DNA from 2 places in the Wenzhouxiangella sp. AB-CW3 genome. Region 1 is predicted to be linked to the other one. Evidence: predicted binding sites of a transcription regulator. Region 1 holds the regulator's gene; the other holds the start of a gene.
What was found. Region 1 encodes LexA, which represses DNA repair genes until DNA is damaged. Its sites were predicted from a motif close to TACTGTNNATATNNACAGTA; they were not measured.

Region 1 (10,650 bases):
AGTCAAAGGCAAAACGGGTGTCGTACACGGCCACCGGTGCAGGCAGGACCTCCTGCAATCGAACCCCCAGCGGCTCGGTCACGGCAATATAAGTGGCGACCGGTTGCAGGGCGCGCTGCACGGGGCGATGCAGCCGTCGGTCATAACCGCCCGTGGTCAGCACGACCTCATCGGCCTCGACCTGGCCATGATCGCAGCGCAGACGCCAGCGACCGTGCTCGCGGTCGATCGAACGCACCGGGCTGTGGGCCAGCACCGCTCCGCCATGATTCTCAATCACCTCGGCCAGGCCGAGCAGGTATCGCAGCGGGTGAAAATGGAAACTGCCTGGCTCGTGCAGGCCACAGCCGTAGCGATGACTGCAAACCTGCTCGCGCAAGGCCTTGCGGTCGAGCAGGTCCAGTCCGAACCCGAGCTCATCCGGCCACCGCTTCGCCATGGTCGAAAGCACCGCATCGTCGCCGAACCAGTCGGCAAGCACCACGCCCGCATCGTTGATCTGGCAGTCGATGCCATGCCTGTCGGCACGATGTCGCATCAGCGACACGGCCTCCCGGGTCCAGCCATGCAGGGTCCGGGCCGCCGTGCTGCCCAGTTGTTCAACCAGGGCCTCGTTGTCGAGCGAGTAGCCGGCGAAGACAAATCCACCGTTGCGCCCGGAGGCCCCGGCGCCGGGCATGGCGGCATCGATCACACAGACATCGCGCTGCCCGCGCTCGATTAGCCCCAGGGCCGTCGACAGGCCCGCCAGCCCGGCCCCGACAATGGCCACACGATAGCGATGCAGGCCCGAGACAGAGGCAAAATCAGGCTGTGGCGCGGTGGCCTGGTACCAGGTACTCCCCGGCCACCGATGATCGAGCAACTTCATGGATCACCACGCGCGGGATGATAAACTGGGGCAAAAGCAATTCAAGGAGGTACACATGGGCAAGTCGACCAAGTATGAAGCCAAGGTGCCTGACGAGAACGGGATCATTCCGTACAGCGATGAAGAGCATAGCGTGTGGCGCGACCTCTATGCACGCCAGATCGACATCATCGACGGACGGGTCTGCCAGGAGTTTTCCGACGGGCTGGAGATCCTGAACCTGCCCACCGACCGGATTCCCCAGCCCAAAGAGGTCTCGGAGGTGCTGTATGAACGCACCGGGTGGCAAGTGGCCCCGGTTCCCGCGCTGATCAACTTCGATCGCTTCTTCAAGCTGCTTGCGGAGAAAAAGTTTCCCGCCGCCTCGTTCATTCGTTCGCGCGAGGAAATGGATTACCTGCAGGAGCCGGATATCTTCCACGAGATCTTCGGCCATACCACCATGCTGACCCACCAGGCCTTTGCCGACTTCACGCACGCTTACGGTCTGGCTGGCGTCAAGGCCAGCAAGAAGGAACGCGTCTTTCTGGCGCGCCTGTACTGGTTCACCGTAGAGTTCGGACTGATCAACACGCGCGACGGCGTACGCATCTACGGCGGCGGCATTGCCTCGTCTCCGGGCGAGACGGTTTACTCGCTGGAAAGCGACGAACCGATGCGTCGGCCCTTCGACCCGATCGATGCGCTCAGAACCCCGTATCGAATCGATATCTACCAGAGCGTCTACTACATTCTCGAACGCATGGACGACCTGTTCGGCCTGGCCGGGGAGGACCTGCTCGGTCTGATTCGCAAGGCCCGTGCGCTTGGAGAATTCGAACCCACGTATCCACCCAAGGAGAAGGAAGCAGCCTGATCATGAGCGACAACACACTCACCGAGAAGAAATGTGTTCCCTGCGAAGGCGGCACCAGCCCGCTGGAGCACGACCGCATCGACCAACTGCTGCCGCAGATTCCCGGCTGGCAGGTCGATGATGCCGGCAAGACGATTTACCGGCGCTTCGAGTTCAAGGGGTTCTACAAGACCATGGCCTTCATCAACGCCATGGCCTGGATCGCCAACCAGGAAGCGCATCATCCCGACTTCGAGGCCGGCTACAACTTCTGCCTGGTGAACTTCACCACGCACGCCATCGACGGGCTGAGTGAGAACGACTTTATCTGCGCCGCCAAGGTCAACGCCCTGCTTGACCAATGACGACACCGGCTACGCGCAGCGCGGCACGGCCCGGCGACCTGGCCGATGACCTGGCCCGGGCCCGTGCTGCGGTCAATGAGGTGATTGTCGACAAAGCCGAGGTGGTCGACCTGGCCTTTACCGCACTGCTGGCCGATGGTCACCTGCTGATCGAGGACCTGCCCGGCGTGGGCAAGACCACGCTGGCGCAGGCGCTCTCGCTGGCTGTCGGTGGCAACTGGCAGCGTATTCAGTTCACCAGCGACATGCTGCCGGCCGACATCGTCGGCATCTCAGTGTTTCGGCGCGAGGACGAGCAGTTCGAATTCCGCCCGGGGCCGATCTTCGCCAACGTGGTGCTGGCCGACGAAATCAATCGGGCCACCCCACGAACGCAATCGGCGCTGCTGGAGGCCATGTCGGAAGGCCAGGTCACGGTCGATGGCCACACCCATCTCCTGCCCCAGCCCTTTTTCGTCATTGCCACCCAGAATCCGCTGGATCTGACCGGCACCTATCCGCTACCTGACTCGCAACTGGATCGATTTCTGCTTCGGCTCTCGATCGGATACCCGTCGGAGGCCGAAGAGCGCCGCCTTCTTACCGAGCCGGACCGCCGCAGCATGCTGGCGTCACTGGAGCCGGTACTCGACCCTGAGCGGGTCACGCAGCTGATCGGCGCCGCAACTGCCCTGCACGTTGCCGATCCCGTACTGGATTATGTCCAGGCACTGATCGCGGCAACGCGCTCCCACTCGGCCGTGGCCGCCGGCCTGTCGACGCGGGCGGCGCTGGCCCTGATCCAGTGCGCCCGGGCCCACGCCCTGGTACTGCGACAGGATTTCTGCCTGCCCGACAACGTCAAGCAGGTGTTCCCGGCGCTTGCCGCCCACCGTCTGCAACCGGTGGCCGAATCGGGCCTGGACGGTGCCGACCTCGTCAACGAAATCCTGGAACAGACGCCCGTCCCCTGACATGCCGTCGCTTGCCACTTCGGGGCTTACATCCAATCTGCGCCGGCGCTGGCAGGCCACCCTGGATCACTGGATCCGGCGACGCGCACCGGCTCACCCTCCGCTGGAGCTGGCCTACCGTCAGATCTTCATCCTGCCCACCCGCTTTGGCTGGATGCTGGGCGTATTGATGGGCGCCATGCTGATCGGCAGCCTGAACTTCAACAACAATCTGGGGCTGCTGACTACATTCATCGTGGCCGGCCTGGCCGTCAACTCCATGCTGATGGCGTTTCGCAACCTGCACCGGCTCGGCGTGCGTGGCGGGTCGGCGCAACCGGTGTTTGCCGGACAGGAGGTCCGCTACCGGCTGACGCTTTTCGCGGCCGACGGCCGGCCACGACCATCGCTGCTGGTCGGCCGGGCCGATCAACCAGCCGGCGCGTCCGTCCCGGGAAACAGCACCGAGGTCAGCATGCCGCTGCCCACCCGTCGCCGCGGCTGGCACCAGCCCGGTCGGATACAGATTGCCACCACGCATCCTCTCGGACTGTTCCGGGCCTGGGCCTGGATCTGGCCGCAGCAGGCCTACCTGGTCTGGCCGGATCCCGCTCCCAACCCGCCGCCACTGCCGGGTAGCGGCGCCGGCACAGGAGATCGACAGCGTTTCGAGCGCAGCGAAGGCGAAGACTTCTACAGCCTGCGTGAGTGGCGTGAAGGTGACCCGCTGCACCGCATCGCCTGGAAGGCCAGCCAGCGTCATCGCACCCTGCTTTCCAGGCAGTTTCGTCGCGCGACCTCGCCGGAACTGGTGCTGACACTTGATCAAGCCGCAGCCTCCGATCTGGAAACACGCATTCGCATCGTTACCGCCTGGATTCTTCAGGCCGATCAGGAAGGCCGCCGCTGGATGCTGCGCCTCAACCACGAGGAGATCGGCCCGGACCAGGGCACCATGCACCGCAACTCCTGCCTGCGCGCACTGGCCGAGCTGTGAAGGAATTCGAACATCTGCCAACACAGACAGTCGCGTGGGCCGTGGCGGCGCTTCTGATGGCAGCGGCACCCCACCTGATGGCCATGCCGCCGTGGATCGCGGCATTGATTCTGGCCGCCACCGGCTGGCGCCTGATGGCTGCCCACCGTCGCTGGCGACCACCCCCGCGCTGGCTGAGAACCGTGCTGACACTGACCGCGGTTGCTGTCGTCCTGGTCGGACTGGGCGGCTGGGGCCGGCGAATGGCCACCACCCTGCTGTGTGTCATGCTCGCAGCCAAAATGATGGAGATGTTTCGACTGCGTGACCTGCGCATGGTGGCGGCGGTATGTTTTTTCCTGATTGCCACGCAGTTCCTGTTCAACGAACGTCTGATCTACCTGCTGTATCTGGCAGCCGGCACCATGGTGGCGGTCGGCGCACTGGTCCAGGCCCAGCGGCACGAGGATGCCCGGCTTCAGGGATTACCCGAAGCCCCCGGCGATCATCGTTTCCTGCTGCGCCACGCTGCAACCATGATTCTTGCCGCACTCCCGGTCGCCCTGACGCTGTTCGTGCTGTTTCCCCGCCTGGCCCAGCCCCTCTGGGGGCTGCCGGAACAGGTCATGGATGGCCGTACCGGGCTGTCGGACAGCATGTCGCCGGGAAGCATTGCCAACCTCTTCCAGGATGAATCTCCGGCGTTTCGGGCCGAGTTCGAAAACGGTCCACCACCGCCACAGGACCGCTACTGGCGCGGTCTCGTTCTGTGGCAGTTCGATGGCAACACCTGGCGACGATCACGTATGGCCGCCGAGCAACCGCCAGTGCCCGTGCCAGACGGGGAACGGTCGCTGGACTACCGGATCCAGCTCGAGCCGCACGAGCAGCGCTGGCTGTTTGCCCTCGATCACCCGGTCGGAGCGCCCTCGGAATCGCGGATCACGATGGATTACCAGATCATCCGCCAACGTCCGGTTACCACGCTGACTCAGTACCAGATCACCAGCAACCCGCAGTTCACCGACATGCCCAGATTGCACGACAGCGTGCGCCAGCAGGCCCTGGGCATGCCGCCGGACCGCAATCCACGCACCCGTGATCGCGCCGAAGCGCTGCGCGAACAATACCCTGACGACCGAGACCTGATCCAGGCCGTGCTGCAATGGTTCAACGAAGAGGCCTTCTACTACAGCCTGGAAACCACTCCGACCGGTCGCCACGGCGCCGACGAATTCCTGTTCGATCTGCGCACCGGCTACTGCGAGCACTATGCTTCGGCCTTTGCCATTCTGATGCGCATGGCCGGCATTCCCACGCGCGTGGTCATCGGCTACCAGGGCGGTGACTGGCAGCCGGGTGGCGGCTACCTGCTGGTTCGGCAATCCGACGCCCACGCCTGGACAGAGGTCTGGCTGGAAGACAACGGATGGACCCGGGTCGACCCGACCGCGGCCGTTGCCCCGGATCGCATCGACCACGGCTCGATGAGCGTCATGGAGGGAGGCCGGCACCTGCTCGATACCGACTGGCTGCGCCAGCTGCGAAATCGCTACGACCGGCTGCAGCATCTGTGGAACCGCTGGATTCTGGGCTTCGATGCCGACCGCCAGCAGCGCTTCATGGAACGGCTGGGCATACCCGATGGCGGCGCAACAGCCCTTGGCCTGCTCATGGTGCTCGCACTGAGCCTGGTCATCGGGATTGTGACCCTCGTGGCCCTGCGCGGGACGCTGAGGGAGCGCGATCGGCTCATGCGAGCCTGGCGACGCCTGGAACGCCGCCTGCGACGTGCCGGCATCCATCGCCGAACCGGCGAGACGCCCCTGGAGCTGCTTGAACGTGCAAGTATTGCCATGCCGGCAAGCGCCAGAGAACTGGAGCAGCTTTCCGCCACTTTTGCCCGTGCCCGTTACGGGCAGGCAAGTCAGTCCGATCGGGACTCCTTCATCGAGCTCGCTTCACGCTTCCGAACGAGCAACGTGATAGAACCAACTTTTCAAAATGACGTCCAAACAGGCGTTTCCTGACCATTGTTTCCTGACCATTGAAACGAGGGCTTATCATGCCGACTCCGCTGCGTTCCATACCCGCTGTCATCCTGATCCTCGTGCTGGGCGCCCTGGCCACTGGCTGTGCCACGGTTCCGGCGCCACTGGCCGGCGACTATGCGGAGTTCCACCCCGACCAGGCCACCGAGCGCTCTACCGGAGCCCGGGTTCGCTGGGGCGGCACCATTGTCGATACCCGCCCCGGGCCCGAGACTACCTGCATCGAGATACTGGCCCGCGACCTGGACCGCAACAAGCGCCCTCGATCCACCGATCAGGCCCGCGGGCGCTTTCTGGCCTGCCGCGATGGCTTCAAGGACCCGGCCGTATTCGTCGATGGTCGCGAGATTACCGTTACCGGCCGCCTGACCGGTTTTGTCGACGGCAAGATCGGCGAGTTCGAGTACCGCTACCCGCGAGTCGATACCGATGTCCTGTATCTGTGGGCTCCGGCGCGGGACGTGGTTCATCACTACTACGACCCGTGGTGGCACAGCCCGTGGTATCCCTACTACCACCCCTATCGCGGACCGCGCACCCGGGTATCGGGCCACGTCATCATCCGGCGCTGACCTTACGAGCGGACTACCCCGCGCGAGACTGTTTTTTGATACAGTTCCGTGCATGGAGCTGACCGCTAGACAACGCGAGATACTGGCGTTCATCGAGCAGCGCATGGATCAGGACGGCATGCCGCCGACCCGTGCCGAGATCGTCGATCATTTCGGATTCGCATCACCCAATGCCGCCCAGTGCCACCTGAGGGCCCTGGCCGCCCGGGGTGCCATTGAGCTGCGCCCCGGCACCGCGCGCGGCATCGTCCCGGTGCGCTCGGGCCGGCCAACCGTCCGCGACGCACTCACCCTGCCGGTCATTGGTCGCGTTGCCGCGGGTTCACCACTATTGGCGGTGGAGAACCGCGAGGATGAAGTACGCGTTGATCCGGGACTGTTTCAACCCCGCCCCGACTACCTGTTGCGCGTTCAGGGCAACAGCATGACCGGAGCCGGCATAGAGGATGGCGACCTGCTGGTCGTGCACCGTACCCCCGAAGCCCGCAGCGGACAGATCGTAGTCGCACGCATCGACAACGAGGTCACGGTCAAGCGCTTGCAGCGCCGTGGCCGGGGCATTCGCCTGCAAGCCGAGAACCCGGACTACGACGACCTCCGCGTCACACAGGTACATGATATTGCGATCGAGGGCCTGGCGGTGGGCGTGATCCGCAAGCAGATCACGCGGAATCAGTCAGGCTGATCGGTCAGCGAAAAACGATCGGCATCACCCAGGAAGGCGAACTGACGACGATAGTCTCTGAGCGGCGACCGTTGGAGACGAACCCTGGCCACGTTTTCCGGGGCGCCGAGTTCCAGCAGGAGCTGCCCCTCCATCGACCAGGCCACCGAACAGCCCGGGTAGGGAATGTCATTGCCATCGACACCGCTGCGATTGACCCCCACCACGTAGGCTTGGTTTTCGATGGCACGGGCCTTGAGCAGGCTGCGCCAGTGATCGGCACGGGGCGCCGGCCAGTTGGCCACGTACAGTTGCAGATCGAAGTCCCGGTCGTTGCGACACCAGACCGGAAAGCGCAGGTCATAGCAGACCTGCAGGTCGATGCGCCAGCCCAGCCATTCGACCACGGTTGGCCGTTCGCCCGCGACATAGCGCTCATCCTCGCCACCGTAGGCAAAGCGATGACGCTTGTCGTAGAACCAGCGGCTGCCCTCGGGCGTGACAAAGACCATGCGGTTGCGGCGCTGCCCCGGCTCGCTCTCGATGACCAGGCTGCCGCACAGTGCGGCCCGGCGGGCACGTGCCTGCTCCTGCATCCACTGCACGCTCGGCCCGTCCATGTCCTCGGCCGGCTGCCCGATATCCCCCAGAAAACCCGTGGTGAAGGTTTCAGGCAGAACATACAGATCGCAACCGGGCTGACGATCCATCAATCGGGCCAGATGCGCACGGTTGCTTTCAGGATCCTGCCAGAACAGATCCGCCTGGATCAGTGCCAGATCTATTTCATCACGATGCTGGACCATAATCCGAATCAGCTCCCCAAGGCCTGCAGGCGATCGAGTTCGGGCTCTGTGAAGCCGGCCCGGCGGCGTGCCGGCAGGTTGAACGGCCCACGCAACTGGTCGGCGAAGTACTGCTTGAGGAGCGATTCAAAAGTCGGGTCGGGATCAACCCCGCGCTCCTGGCAGCAGTGACGGAACCAGCGACTGCCGATGGCCACATGCGCCTCTTCTTCCTCGAGGATGACCTCGAGCAGCGCTACGGTTTTTGAATCGTCGACCTGGCGCAGTCGATCAATCATGCCCGGGGTTACATCAAGGCCCCGGGCCTCAAGTACGCGCGGTACCAGTGCCATGCGAACCAGGACATCATGGGCGGTTTTCTCGGCCATGTCCCAGAGACCATTGTGGGCGTCGAGCTCACCGTAGTCCGAACCCAGCTCAATCAAGCGCTCGCGAAGCATGCGAAAGTGACGGGCCTCGTCATGGGCCACCCGCAGCCAGTCGCGGTAATACTCATCCGGCATGCCGTCGAACCTCAGGGCGGCATCCAGCCCGAGATTGATGGCATTGAACTCGATATGCGCGATGGCATGCACCAGGGCAATCCGGCCTTCCACTGTGCCGAGGCGGCGGCGTGGAAGGTCGCGTGGACTGATCAGGCGCGGTCGTCCGGGCCGGCCGCTGGGCAGCAGGCCCGGTGGTCCGGGATCGCGCGGGGCCCATTGCCCCGACGCAATCCGCTCGGCCAGTTCATCGACCAGACGGCACTTCCGCTCGGGATCGGCCTCGGCCAGCGCGCTGCGGGCCAGCGACCAATCCTCGAGGGCTGTATCAGCTCTTGTTGATGGCGTCGACAAGGGCATCGGCAAAGCCGCTGGTCGGAACCTTGGTGGCGCCATCGATCAGGCGGGCGAAGTCATAGGTCACGACTTTCTCGCCGACCACCTTCTCGAAAGCATCCTCGATCAGCTTCGTGACTTCCGGCCAGCCGATGTAGTCGAACATCATGCAGCCCGAGAACATCAGCGACGAAGGATTGACCTTGTCCTGACCGGCATACTTCGGTGCCGTACCGTGAGTGGCCTCGAACACGGCCACGTGGTCGGCCATATTGGCTCCCGGCGCAATGCCCATGCCACCAACTTCGGCGGCCAGTGAATCAGAGAGATAGTCACCGTTGAGGTTCATGGTGGCGAGTACATCGAACTCGGCCGGGCGCAGCAACATGAGCTGGAACATGATGTCGGCGATGCGATCCTTGATCACGATCTTGCCTTCGGGCTGCTTGCCGTCGTACTTGTCCCACAACTCGTCTTCGGTGATGGTGACGTCACCGAACTCTTCGGCGGCGACTTCATAACCCCACTTGCGGAAGGCCCCTTCGGTGAACTTCATGATGTTGCCCTTGTGCACCAGGGTGACCGACTTGCGGTTGTTGTCGATGGCGTACTGGATGGCCTTGCTGACCAGGCGCTTGGTGCCGTAAGCCGAGATCGGCTTGATGCCAATGCCGGCGCCCTCGAAGAAGTCGGCGCCCATTTCCTCGCGCAGGAACTTCGCCAACTTCTCGTTTTCCGGCGTCCCCGACTCGTACTCCAGACCGCAGTACACGTCTTCGGTGTTTTCACGGAAGATGACTGCATCGACCTCGTGCGGCTTCTTCAGCGGCGATGGTACACCCTCATACCACTTGACCGGACGCACGCAGGCATAGAGATCCAGCGACTGCCGGAGAGACACGTTGAGGGAACGGAAGCCCTCGCCCACCGGCGTGGTCAGCGGCCCCTTGATGGCAACGTTGAGTTCCTTGATGGCGTCCAGGGTTTCCTGCGGAAAGTAGTCGCCGTCATAAATGCCGGCGGCCTTCTCACCCAGGTAGAGCTCTGCCCAGTGCACCTTGCGCTTGCCACCGTAGGCCTTTTCGACCGCGGCATCCCAGACCTTCATGCAGGCCGGCGTGATGTCGGCACCAATGCCGTCGCCCTCGATATAACCCAGAATGGGCTGGTCGCTGACAACGAGCCGACCATCTTCGACGCGAACCTTGTCACCCGTTTCGGGCAGCTTCACATGCTGAAATCCCATCTTTCATCCTCTTAACGCGAAATGGCGTAGTCTACCATTGCCGCGCCCCGGTACGCCGTCCGAACTGAGCCCGAAAGATGCCAGCGGAAACCCGACACCGCTCGATCATGCTGCCTGTTGTCATCAGCTCGCTGCTGTTACATGCCGCGATTCTGCTGCTTCCGCAGCGCCAGTGGCCGGGGGCGGTCGACACCCCGGAACCTCGCTCCATTCATCTGTTGCCGGCACCAGCGGCACCCGAGCCGGCCCTTGAACACCCGGTCGAACCGCGCAGCCCTGAAACCCGGACCGAAAGCCAGCCTGTACCGGACACCCAGCCGCCACCGGATGAGGCTGAACAAGCCGCAAAAGATGTCAGCCCGGAACAACCGACCACCCACCGAGCGGCCGATCTGCATCGGCAGGCACTGGAACAGGCCCGGGAAGTTCCGGCTGATACCGCCGAAGAAGGCAGTCACCTCCGCTTTCATGGCACGCCCCGGCTGCCTGGCGCTCCAGGTCGGCTGAACGAGCA
Region 2 (10,650 bases), 1.0 Mb from region 1:
CCACCGCCCCGACCACCGTCATCCCGGAATCGCCGCAGGCGATATCCGGGATCTCGCACATGAAAGCCTTACTCTGAAGCCGTGCCAACACCTACCGTGCGAGGCCCCGGATCAAGTCCGGGGCGACGTGGGATGGGCGCAACGAAGCAGTAGCGACTCTGGGGCAACACGGGGGCGAGACGAAGCGGCAACGTTCCCGGGTCGACGCGAGGGGAGCGAACCGCCACCCCAATCGCCGCCTCCCAGGAGACGAGAGGGGAAGCCACCGCCCCCCGGCCACCGTCATCCCGGAATCGCCGCAGGCGATATCCGGGATCTCGCACGCGAAGGGCCTGCTCTGAAGCCGTGCCAACACCTACCGTGCGAGGCCCCGGATCAAGTCCGGGGCGACGTGGGAATGACATGGGGCAACGTCGTCGGCCTATCGCGGGGTACAACAACACCACAACACACGTTACAATAGCCGGCTTGCAACATTTGACCATGCCAGAGCGGTCGAATGGGCTAGGCTGAAGAATGCGACCGGAGAGGCTCGCCCTTAGAGTAGATTCATGGGCTGGAGCCGATAGATAATGAGATGCCAAGTTTACGGAGAGGTGCCAGAGCGGTCGAATGGGCTCGCCTGGAAAGCGAGTGTACGGTAACCCCGTACCGAGGGTTCGAACCGAGCCGCGCACAGCGCGGCGAGCTCGATGCGCAGCTCGCAACAGCGAGCGGAGCGACCCGGAGCGAAGCGGAGGGCAAGCACCCGAAGGGTGCGCAGTCAATCCCTCCCTCTCGCGGTCCGAAAAGGACCGCCCGCCGCAAGGCGGCTGAAGTTGACTAAAGACAATATGTAGCCAGGTTTTACGGAGAGGTGCCAGAGCGGTCGAATGGGCTCGCCTGGAAAGCGAGTGTACGGTAACCCCGTACCGAGGGTTCGAATCCCTCCCTCTCCGCCATATCGACAAGCCCCGCCAAGCGCGGGGTTTTGTCCCTCAGCGGGACATAAGTACTCTCGCGGTCCGACAGGACCGCCCGATCGACAGGATCCAAAAAACCTCCGACAATTGGAGGCAACAACCAGAACACGGAGAGGTGGCAGAGCGGTTGAATGCACCGGTCTTGAAAACCGGCAAGGGCTGACGCCCTTCGAGGGTTTGAACCGAGCCGCGCAAAATGCGCGGCGAGCTCGATGCGCAGCTCGCGACAGCGAGCGGAGCGACCCGGAGCGAAGCGGAGGGCAAGCACCCGAAGGGTGCGCAGTCAATCCCTCCCTCTCGCGGTCCGACAGGACCGCCCGATCGACAGGATCCGAAAAACCTCCGACAATTGGAGGCAACAACCAGAACACGGAGAGGTGGCAGAGCGGTTGAATGCACCGGTCTTGAAAACCGGCAAGGGCTGACGCCCTTCGAGGGTTCGAATCCCTCCCTCTCCGCCATCATTAAAAAAACCCGTCCCCGTGGCGGGTTTTTTAATGATCGGGGAGCGGGGACCACCGATTGGAACCCCCCAAAAGAAGGCCCCCGCCAGCCCGACCCCAGCACCTGTTCGTCCCGCTGCCGCTGCTCCCTTCCGGGCCTGACGGGGTTGACGGTAGAACAGTGTGGGAAGACCGACGGAGGCCAACGCGCATTATCCCATCGACGACGCGTTATTGGCAACCGGCTGTGCACTTTATATCGATGTAGATCGCACAGCCTGGTGGACCAAGGGCCCTTTCTCAGAGCCGTGCCAGCGCCTACCGTGCGAGGCCCCGGATCAAGTCCGGGGCGACGAAAGGAGGCTGGAGCGAAGCGGCAACGCCTCCCGGGCGACGAAAGGGGGCCGAAACGAAGCGGCAGCGCTTCCGAAGCGACGAAAGGGGCTGGGCAGCGCTTCCCGGGCGACGAGGAGGAGGCAGAGCAAAACGGCCACATTTCCCGTCAAGGGGGGCGCGCCACCACCCCAACCAACCGTCATCCCGGAATCGCCGCAGGCGATATCCGGGATCTCGCACGCGAAAGCCTTCTTCTCACTTTCTGAGAAACTGTATTTTAATATAGTAACTCACCCAGACATCAACCTGCACCCACGGAGCCGTCCATGTCTGCCGCATCCCCTGCAAGCGATCCGCTCGATACCCTGCTGGCAGGTCGCCGCGATCTGTGGCGAGGCCGGCGGCCGTCCCGTCTTCCGGCCCTGTCTACCGGCCACCGGGTGCTCGATGAACAACTGCCCGATGGCGGCTGGCCCTGCGCACGCCTGATCGAGCTGATGATTGATCGCCCCGGCGGCGGTGAAATGAGCCTGCTGCTGCCCATGCTGGCCGAGCTGACCTGTCGGGAACAACCGGTGATTCTCGTGACACCGCCGCTGGTGCCCTGCCCCCAGGCCCTGCTGACTGCCGGACTGAACCTGTCGGCCCTGACCATTATCCGCCACCGGGCTCACGCCCTGTGGGCCGCCGAACAATGCCTGAAAAGCGGCCTGTGCGGTGCCGTTGTGCTCTGGCCACAAAAGCCGCTACAGCCACGTCAACTGCGCCGGCTGCAACTGGCTGCCGAAAACGGCACGGCTCCCGCGTTCATTGTTCACGGCCACGACGGCGCCCCCCAGCCTGCCTCGATGACCGCGCTGCGCCTGGCGATTCGCCCCGGCCCGAGCGTTGAACTGCTGCGCGCCCGCGGAGGATGCGGCAGAAACCGCATCAGGCTGACAGCAGAGCCACCCGGCTCCATCGCCCGGCCATGAAAGGAAACAAGCCACTATGGCTGGGACTGTACTGCCCGGCACTGCCGCTTCATGCGGCATGGCCCTCATACCCCGGAGATGCGCTACTGGCAGTGCATGACACCAGGGGGCGCGCACGTATCGTCCAGGCCAGCCGCGCCGCCCTGGCGGCCGGCGTGCGACCCGGCCAGACACTGACCGATGCGCTGGCCCTGGCGCCGGCCCTGCACAGCCGACCGAGAAACCCTGCCCTTGAGAACCGCATGCTGGAAGTGCTGGCCATGCTGGCCTACGGCTTCAGCCACCAGGTTGCACTGGTCGATGATCAGACCGTGATACTGGAAATCGCCGGCAGCCAACGCCTGTATGGCGGCACGGAGCGATTGCTCGAAAACCTGTCCGGCAAGGCCCGCGAGCAGGGCCTGCCCATACAGGCCGGTTCGGCCCCCAACCCGACTGCGGCCCGACTGCTGGCCCGCACCGGGCAGCACTGCAGCGATTCGCACGGCCTGGAACAGATTCTCCGGCCATTGCCGCTGGAAAGGCTGGCATTGCCTGTCGATCAGGCCCGGGCCCTGGCCGGCTGCGGCCTGCGCAGGATTGGCGAGCTCGCACGACTGCCCGCCGCCGAAAGAGCCCGGCGCTTCGGCCCCGGCCTCAACAACAGCCTGGCCGAGCTGTTCGGTCAGCGCCCCACTCCCGTGGCAGCCTGGACGTCGCCCGAGCATTACCAGCTCAGACTCGAGCTGCCTGCCGCCACCGCCGACAGCAATGCCCTGCTGTTTGTCTTTCGCCGCGCGACCACTCACCTCGGGCAATGGCTGCAGGTCCGCGACCAGGCACTGGTGCAATTGCACATCCAGCTACTCTGCCAGGAACATGCCGAAGCGGTCTCCCTGAGTGTCGGCCTGTCACAGCCAGGCCAGGCCTGTGACCGGCTGCTTGAGCTGATCGGACTGAAGCTAGATGCGCTCACGCTGCCCGCACCGGTCAATGTCATCGTTCTGAGCGCAGAAACCACCGCCGGACACCAGCCCCCACAAGCAGACCTGTTCTCAGGCCGGCATCGCGGCGATGCCTGGTCGGCACTGCTCGATCGTCTCCAGGCCCGGCTGGGAACAGACGGCCTGGCCGGATTGACCCCGGTGGCCGACCACCGGCCGGAGAAAGCCTGGTCCTGGACCCGTCCCGGCCATGCCAGCGAAAGCCCCACCGCCACTCCGCGTCCCCAGTGGCTGCTGCCACGGCCCCGTCCCTGCCAGCGGGAGTCGCTGCGGCTGGAACAGGGCCCTGAGCGCATCGAAAGCGGCTGGTGGGATGGCGGGGACTGCCGCCGAGACTACTGGATTGCCCGTGATCGTCACGGTCGTCGCCTGTGGGTCTTTTACGAGCAGGCACCAAAACGCGGATGGTTTCTCCATGGCGTCTTCGATTCATGATGCCATTCTCTGATTCAGGCATCCGGCACTAATCTTGCTGCAACATGGCAAAATGCAATAGGATGCCCATGCCTGAATTGACCGCGACAGACAATCACATTAAATTGCCAATAGAGTTCAGGTGTTTCTCACAAGCACATGAATTATCTGAACTTGAAGAAGTAATCCACGGCTTGACTGAGCCACGGACCGGCTGGCGCCCGAGACAAGCTCGCAGCGTGAACCGGCCCAACCAGCGAGGGGAAGCAGGGTCTTGAAGCTATTTCGCCGATCACGCATGCGACAGCACGCCACCAGTGGCGTACACCTGTCGCCGGGCGTGATGTCCATTGCCACTGTTGCGCATGATGCCGGCCGCAAGCCCCGCCTGGTCAAGGCCGGTGCATACGCGCTCGACAGCGACAGCGAGCGCAACCGGCTGTTGCGCGAGGACATCGCCTCCAACCGCACACCGGTACACCTGGTGCTCGACAACGACCGGTACGAACTGCTCCTGGTCGAGGCGCCGCGAGTGGATGCGTCGGAATTGCGCGCTGCCGTACGCTGGAAAATCAAGAGCCTGATCGACTTTCACATCGACGATGCCGTCATCGATGTCTTCGAGATTCCCGGCCAGGAGAACCGCCCCCAGGGCCAGCGCATGATGTATGCCATTGCCGCGCGTGCCCGCGACATCCGCAAGCTGATCGACCTGTTCGAGAGCGCCGACCTCAATCTCCAGGTCATCGACGTGGCCGACCTGGCCATGCGCAACCTGGCCGCCCAGCTCGACGATGACGTCCGCGGCGTGGCAATGCTTTACCTGAACGAGCACCACGGCCTCATCACCGTAACCCGTCAGGGCAGCCTGTACCTGAGCCGGCGCCTGGATACCGGCTACGGGGTGCTGCAGGAGCGCGGCTCGCAGGGCCTGGACCAGGCCATGCTGGAAGTACAGCGATCGCTGGATTACTACGACCGGCATTTCGCCCAGCCCCCGGTCGCCAGCCTGCAGGTCCTGCCCGGTTACGAGGCCACGGGAGAACTGGTCGCGGCCCTCGACGACGGCCTGGCGATTCCGACCCGGGTGTATGACAGTGAAGAGATATTCGACTGCGAGGTGCCACTTCCCCAGTCCCATACCGCATCTGTTCTGCTGGCCATTGGCGGCGCGCTCAGGCGCGAGGAGATCAGCCTGTGAACCAGCAGATCAATCTCTATCAACCGATTTTCCGCAAGCAGAAGGTCGTGTTCTCGGCCCAGACCGTCCTCATGATCAGTATCGGGTTCCTGGTCATTCTGCTGCTGTGGTCGACCCTGGTCGGTCAGCGCGTTACCCGGCTGGAAGCCGAACAGGAGCGCCAGGAAGCCGCCGAGCAACGGGCCGTCGAACAACTGACCCAGCTGCGCGAGACCATGCCGCCGACCGAGCCCGACCCGGAACTGGTCGCCAGCGTCGAGCGCCTGGAACAGCGCCGGCGCAACCTGCGTGAAAGCCTGACCGCCATGGAACAGCGCATGCCGGCGGCCCAGGTCGAGCTGCCGGGGCGCGTCGACGCACTGGCCCGACAGACCCCACGGGGGCTCTGGCTGACCGAAATCAAGCTGGGCGATGACGGCCAGCACATGATCCTGCGTGGCCGGGCCCTGGCCGCACGGCTGGTGCCGGCCTACCTCGAAGGACTGTCCGAGGAACCGCTGCTGTCGGGGCTAGGTTTCCGCCAGGTTCGCCTGCATGCCGCCGAAGACGACATGCCGGGTATCTCCTTCGTGATTGCCAGCCACGCGGAGGATGACACATGACTCTGAAAGTGCGCTTGAAACAGCTGGCCGAACGCATCAATGCGCTAAGCCTGCGCGAACGGGCCCTGCTCATGCTGACTGCCCTGGCCGTCGTCTTCCTGCTCTGGGATACCTTTCTGATGCGACCGGTATCCGAGCGGCACGAACGCGCCCAAGAGCAGCTCTCCACGATCCGCGAACGAGTCGACTCGCTGACCGACAGCATCCAGGAACTGGCCGGCGAGCGCCGCCGTGATCCGGATGCGGAGCTGCGCCAGCGTCATGAGCAGCTCACCACCGAAATCGAGGCACTGGAATCGCGCCTGAGTCGCATGCATGGGGGTGTGGCCACGGCACGCCAGTCGGTTACGGTGCTGGCCAGCCTGCTCGGTGAACGGGCGGGGGTCGACATCGTGACGCTGGAAAACCTGCCGGCAGAACCCCTGCGGGCCGGCGACAATGAACTGTCCGGCATTTATGTCCACCGGGTTCGGCTGGTCATCGAAAGCGACTTCGACGGAGTGCGCGACTACCTGGCCATGGTTGACACCCTGCCGGCCGGCGTGTTCTGGGATTCGATGCGGCTGACCGTGGACGAATGGCCGACCAACCACACCGAGATCATTCTCTACAGCCTGGCGCTGGATGAAGAATGGCTGGGAATCTGATCATGAAAGGCTTTCGACTCAGTGTACTGACCACGGCCCTGCTGGTGACCCTGCCGGCACTGGCCGACCCCACGCGCCCACCCAGTCCGGCCGAAATCCGGGCCTGGCTGGGCACCGAAACACGAACACCGGCCGAGCCGCGCTGGCAACTACAATCGGTCATGCTGGCCGATGAACGCCGTATCGCCGTCATCAATGGCCAGCGTGTGCGCATCGGTGAAAGCATCGACCAGGCCCGGGTCATCGACATCAGCCCCGGCCAGGTCAAGCTAGAAGACAGCGACGGCCAGCCCGTCACCCTCAAAATCGGCACCCGATTCACTGCCCAACCGGACCGGTCCGGAGACTGATTATCATGCCTATACGTTCTGCCAGCATCCTGACGACTGTATTCCTGACCGCCATCCTGGCCGGCTGCACCACGCCCGGCGAACGGGCCGAGGAGCTTGACCAGCGCATTCTGGCCGAGCTGGAAGCCGCTGCCCAGCAGCAGCCGCCCAGCCCCGCCGAAACCCGAGACCTCTTGCTGCCGCCGGATTCGGCGCCGGTTGACGAGGCGCCCGAAGAGCGCTTTCATGTCACGGTCGAGGACGCGCCCGCCCGGCAGTTCCTGATGAGCCTGGTGGCCGACACCGACATCAACATGGTCGTCCATCCCGATGTCGATCTGGCGCTTTCTCTGGAGCTGCGCAACGTCACCATCGACGAGGTCATGGAGATCGTTCGCGAAGTCTACGGGCTGGAGTATCGGCGCACCGACACCGGCTACATCGTGCGGCCGCCCAGCCTGGAACACCGGGTCTACGAGGTCAGCTACCTCGACATCAACCGCGAAGGCTCCTCGCGCACCCGGGTGTCATCGGGCCAGTCCACCGAAAACCCCGCCGCCATGCAGGATCAGGTTGGCGGCGGCCTGGGGCGCGGCGCCATGCCGACTGGCGGCGGCGACTCCGACGGCATGAGCGGCACGCGAATCGAAACCGAATCGCGTTCCAACTTCTGGGAGAACCTGGAAGACGCCGTCACCGCCATCCTCGACGATGAGGAGGGGCGCAACGTCATGGTCAACCCCATGTCCGGCGTGGTGGCCGTCCGGGCCATGCCGCATGAGCAACGCGCCGTCGCCGAGCTGCTCGAAGCCATTCAGGGCAGCGTGCAGCGCCAGGTCGTGCTGGAAGCCAAGATCATCGAAGTCGAACTGCGCGACGGCTTCCGCTCCGGCATCAACTGGACCGCCCTGCAGGACATTCAGGGCCGCCTGTTCAGCTTCGGCCAGGTCGGCGGGCCCGATATCTTCGAAGACGGCATTTCCTCGATCCACGGACGCGAACTGGATGTACGGCCAGGAGAAGTCTTTTCCGGCTTCGAAAGTTCGGCCTTCGGTGGCAGCACGGTCCTGGCCGCCGACACCGGCGACTTCAACGCCTTTATCGAACTGCTCGAAACACAGGGCATGGCGCGCGTGCTGTCGAGCCCGCGCGTATCGACCATCAACAACCAGAAAGCGGTCATCAAGGTCGGCACCGACGAATTCTTCGTCACCGGCGTGACCGGCCGCACAACGGCCGGTGCGGCCAGTGCCACGGCGGCCAGCAGCGTTCAGCTCACACCCTTCTTTTCCGGAATCGCGCTCGACGTCACGCCGCAGATCAGTCGCGATGGCGACATCATCCTGCACATCCACCCCACGGTCAGCGAAGTGCAGGACCAGACCAAGAGTTTCACCGTCGCCGGTCAGGAAGAAACCCTGCCGCTGGCCTTTTCCAGCGTGCGCCAGTCCGACAGCGTGATCCGCGCCCGCAACGGTCAGGTGGTCGTGATTGGCGGCCTGATGCGCGAATCGTCCGAGCAGCAGCGTTTCGGCACGCCGTTTCTCAGCCGCATCCCCCTGATTGGGCATGCCTTTGGTGGCCGCCAGGAACAGACCGTCAAGACCGAACTGGTCATTCTGCTACGCCCGGTGGTGGTCGATGACGAGGCCGGCTGGGGCGATCATGCCTCCGACAGCCTGGATCGAATGCGAGGCATGTCCTCGGACCAGTGGCCACGCTAGCCGGCACGCCAGGGAGTTGCCACCCGAGCCCATGTACCTGTCCCACTTCCAGCTTGCCGAACGCCCCTTCCGGCTGACGCCGAACCTGGCCTATCGCTTCCAGGAGCAGTCCCAGGCCGAGGCGCTGACCACGCTGCGGGTGGCGCTGGCCGAAGGCGAGGGATTCATCAAGGTCACCGGCGAGGTCGGACTGGGCAAGACGCTGATTTGCCGGGCGCTGCTCGAAGCGCTCCGGCCACCCTATATCACCGCCTGGCTGCCGGACCCGCACCTTTCGCCGGGCACCCTGCGCACGGCCCTGGCACGGGAACTGGGCCTGGACCTGCCGGCACGCCCCACGCAGCAGAAAGTGCATGAATTGCTGCAGGAAGGCCTGACACGACTGGTGGCCGAAGGCAGAAAGCCCGTGCTGCTGATCGACGAAGCCCAGGCATTGCCGGCCTCGACCCTGGAAACGGTCCGCCTGCTGACCAACCTGGAAACCGAGCAGCGCAAGCTGTTGCAGGTCGCGCTGTTCGGTCAGCCCGAACTCGACCATCGTCTCGCACGGCCGGACTTCCGGCAGCTCAGGCAGCGCATCACCTATTCCTGCCGGCTGCAGGCGCTGGATCGCCAGGCCGTCGGTGAATACATCGAACATCGCCTGGCCCGGGCCGGCGCCGAACAGCCACTGTTCACGACGGCGGCTCGCGCGCGAATCGCACGGGCCAGCGACGGGGTGCCCCGGCTGATCAACATCCTGGCCGACAAGGCATTGCTCTCGGCCTACGGCCGGGGCAAGACGCGGGCCGACTGGTTTGACGTACGCCGTGCCATTGCCGACACCGACGCCACCGAAGATCGTCTGTGGTGGCCGCGACTGCAACCGGCCGTGCGCGTGACCGCCTTCGGACTGGTCGCACTGGGTGCCTACCTGGTGCTGGAAGTGGTCCGTGGAGGCGCCGTATGAGCCTGATCAACGAAGTCCTGAAGGACCTGGAAAAACGCCGCGAACCGGCGCCCGAAACCGATTCCAGCCCACTGCCACGTACCACGCGCAAGCCGCATCCGGCCCGCCACCTGTGGTGGATCGGGGCCGCTGCACTCGGCGGACTGGCACTGCATTGGGTCATGAACAGCACATCGCCACCGCTGCCCGATCAGCAGCAGCCGGTGCTGGCCCAGATCGCGTCCGCCGAGAACCTGTCGGCACCAACGGAATCGTCCCCTCGGCCCGATGCAGCGCCGATTGAGGTCATCGACTCAATCGAGCCCATTGAACGAATCGAACCCGTATCAGCGCCGCAGGTCAGTCCGGCAGCAGACACCTCCGGCGACGATTCGTCAGCACGCGCTGACCAACCGAAACCCGAGACGAACGAAACCAGGACTGCCACAGAGCCCGAGCCACCGGCATCCCCGGCCGTCGCCACGACCGAGGAAACGGCTCCCGACGACATGGTCATGCCCGACAGCCCTGAAGACAGCTCTGCCGAAGCCGACGCCCACGTCGGGGATGAACCGGAACCGGAATCCGAAGGCGCCATCGTCATACAGCGCGCCGAGGGTGAAGTCGAGCATTTCGAGTCGGCCAGACGCGCTCTCGCGCGCGGCCAGCAGCAACTCGGGATGCGTCGGCTGCAGGAACTGCTCGACAACGATCCCGGCCACGGCGAAGCGCGTCTGCTGCTGGCCAGCACCCTGATTCGGCGCGGCGAGACGCCCCGTGCCATCAACCTGCTCGATGAGGGCCTGGAGTCGGCCCGCGACCCGGCCGCGCTGGCCGAACGCCTGGGACGATTGCTGATCGAAGGCGAGGAACCCGCCCGAGCCCGCCAGGTGCTGGAAGCACACGCCCCCGCGCTGGTCGACGCACCGGACTATCATCAACTGCTGGCCGTTGCCCTGCGCCAGCTCGGTGACCACCAGGCGGCCGTCGCGGCCTACCGGCAATTGAGCGAGGTCGTGCCGGGCCGTGGTGCCGTCTGGGTCGGACTGGGCACCTCTCACGAATCACTGGGCCAGACCGAGCAGGCCCGCGAGGCCTACCAGCAGG

Region 2: imuA (translesion DNA synthesis-associated protein ImuA) is a predicted target of LexA. The motif match lies at 2,010-2,029, and genes of this name have one in related genera.

Annotation. Positions count from the first base shown of each region.
Region 1 is NZ_CP061368.1:2,603,663-2,614,312, forward strand. It holds gene IC757_RS11325 (NAD(P)/FAD-dependent oxidoreductase) at 1-871, opposite strand, end outside; gene phhA (phenylalanine 4-monooxygenase) at 927-1,727, shown strand; gene IC757_RS11335 (4a-hydroxytetrahydrobiopterin dehydratase) at 1,730-2,071, shown strand; gene IC757_RS11340 (AAA family ATPase) at 2,068-3,024, shown strand; gene IC757_RS11345 (DUF58 domain-containing protein) at 3,026-4,000, shown strand; gene IC757_RS11350 (DUF3488 and DUF4129 domain-containing transglutaminase family protein) at 4,042-6,009, shown strand; gene IC757_RS11355 (Slp family lipoprotein) at 6,045-6,602, shown strand; gene lexA (transcriptional repressor LexA) at 6,655-7,287, shown strand; gene IC757_RS11365 (amidohydrolase) at 7,275-8,072, opposite strand; gene IC757_RS11370 (ferritin-like domain-containing protein) at 8,081-8,914, opposite strand; gene icd (isocitrate dehydrogenase (NADP(+))) at 8,883-10,136, opposite strand; gene IC757_RS11380 (hypothetical protein) at 10,214-10,650, shown strand, end outside.
Region 2 is NZ_CP061368.1:1,583,225-1,593,874, reverse strand. It holds tRNA gene IC757_RS06905 (tRNA-Ser) at 851-941, shown strand; tRNA gene IC757_RS06900 (tRNA-Ser) at 1,334-1,423, shown strand; RNA gene ffs (signal recognition particle sRNA small type) at 1,507-1,603, opposite strand; gene imuA (translesion DNA synthesis-associated protein ImuA) at 2,068-2,715, shown strand; gene IC757_RS06885 (Y-family DNA polymerase) at 2,712-4,133, shown strand; gene pilM (pilus assembly protein PilM) at 4,411-5,313, shown strand; gene IC757_RS06875 (PilN domain-containing protein) at 5,310-5,915, shown strand; gene gspM (type II secretion system protein GspM) at 5,912-6,562, shown strand; gene IC757_RS06865 (hypothetical protein) at 6,565-6,912, shown strand; gene mshL (pilus (MSHA type) biogenesis protein MshL) at 6,918-8,615, shown strand; gene IC757_RS06855 (ExeA family protein) at 8,647-9,564, shown strand; gene IC757_RS06850 (tetratricopeptide repeat protein) at 9,561-10,650, shown strand, end outside.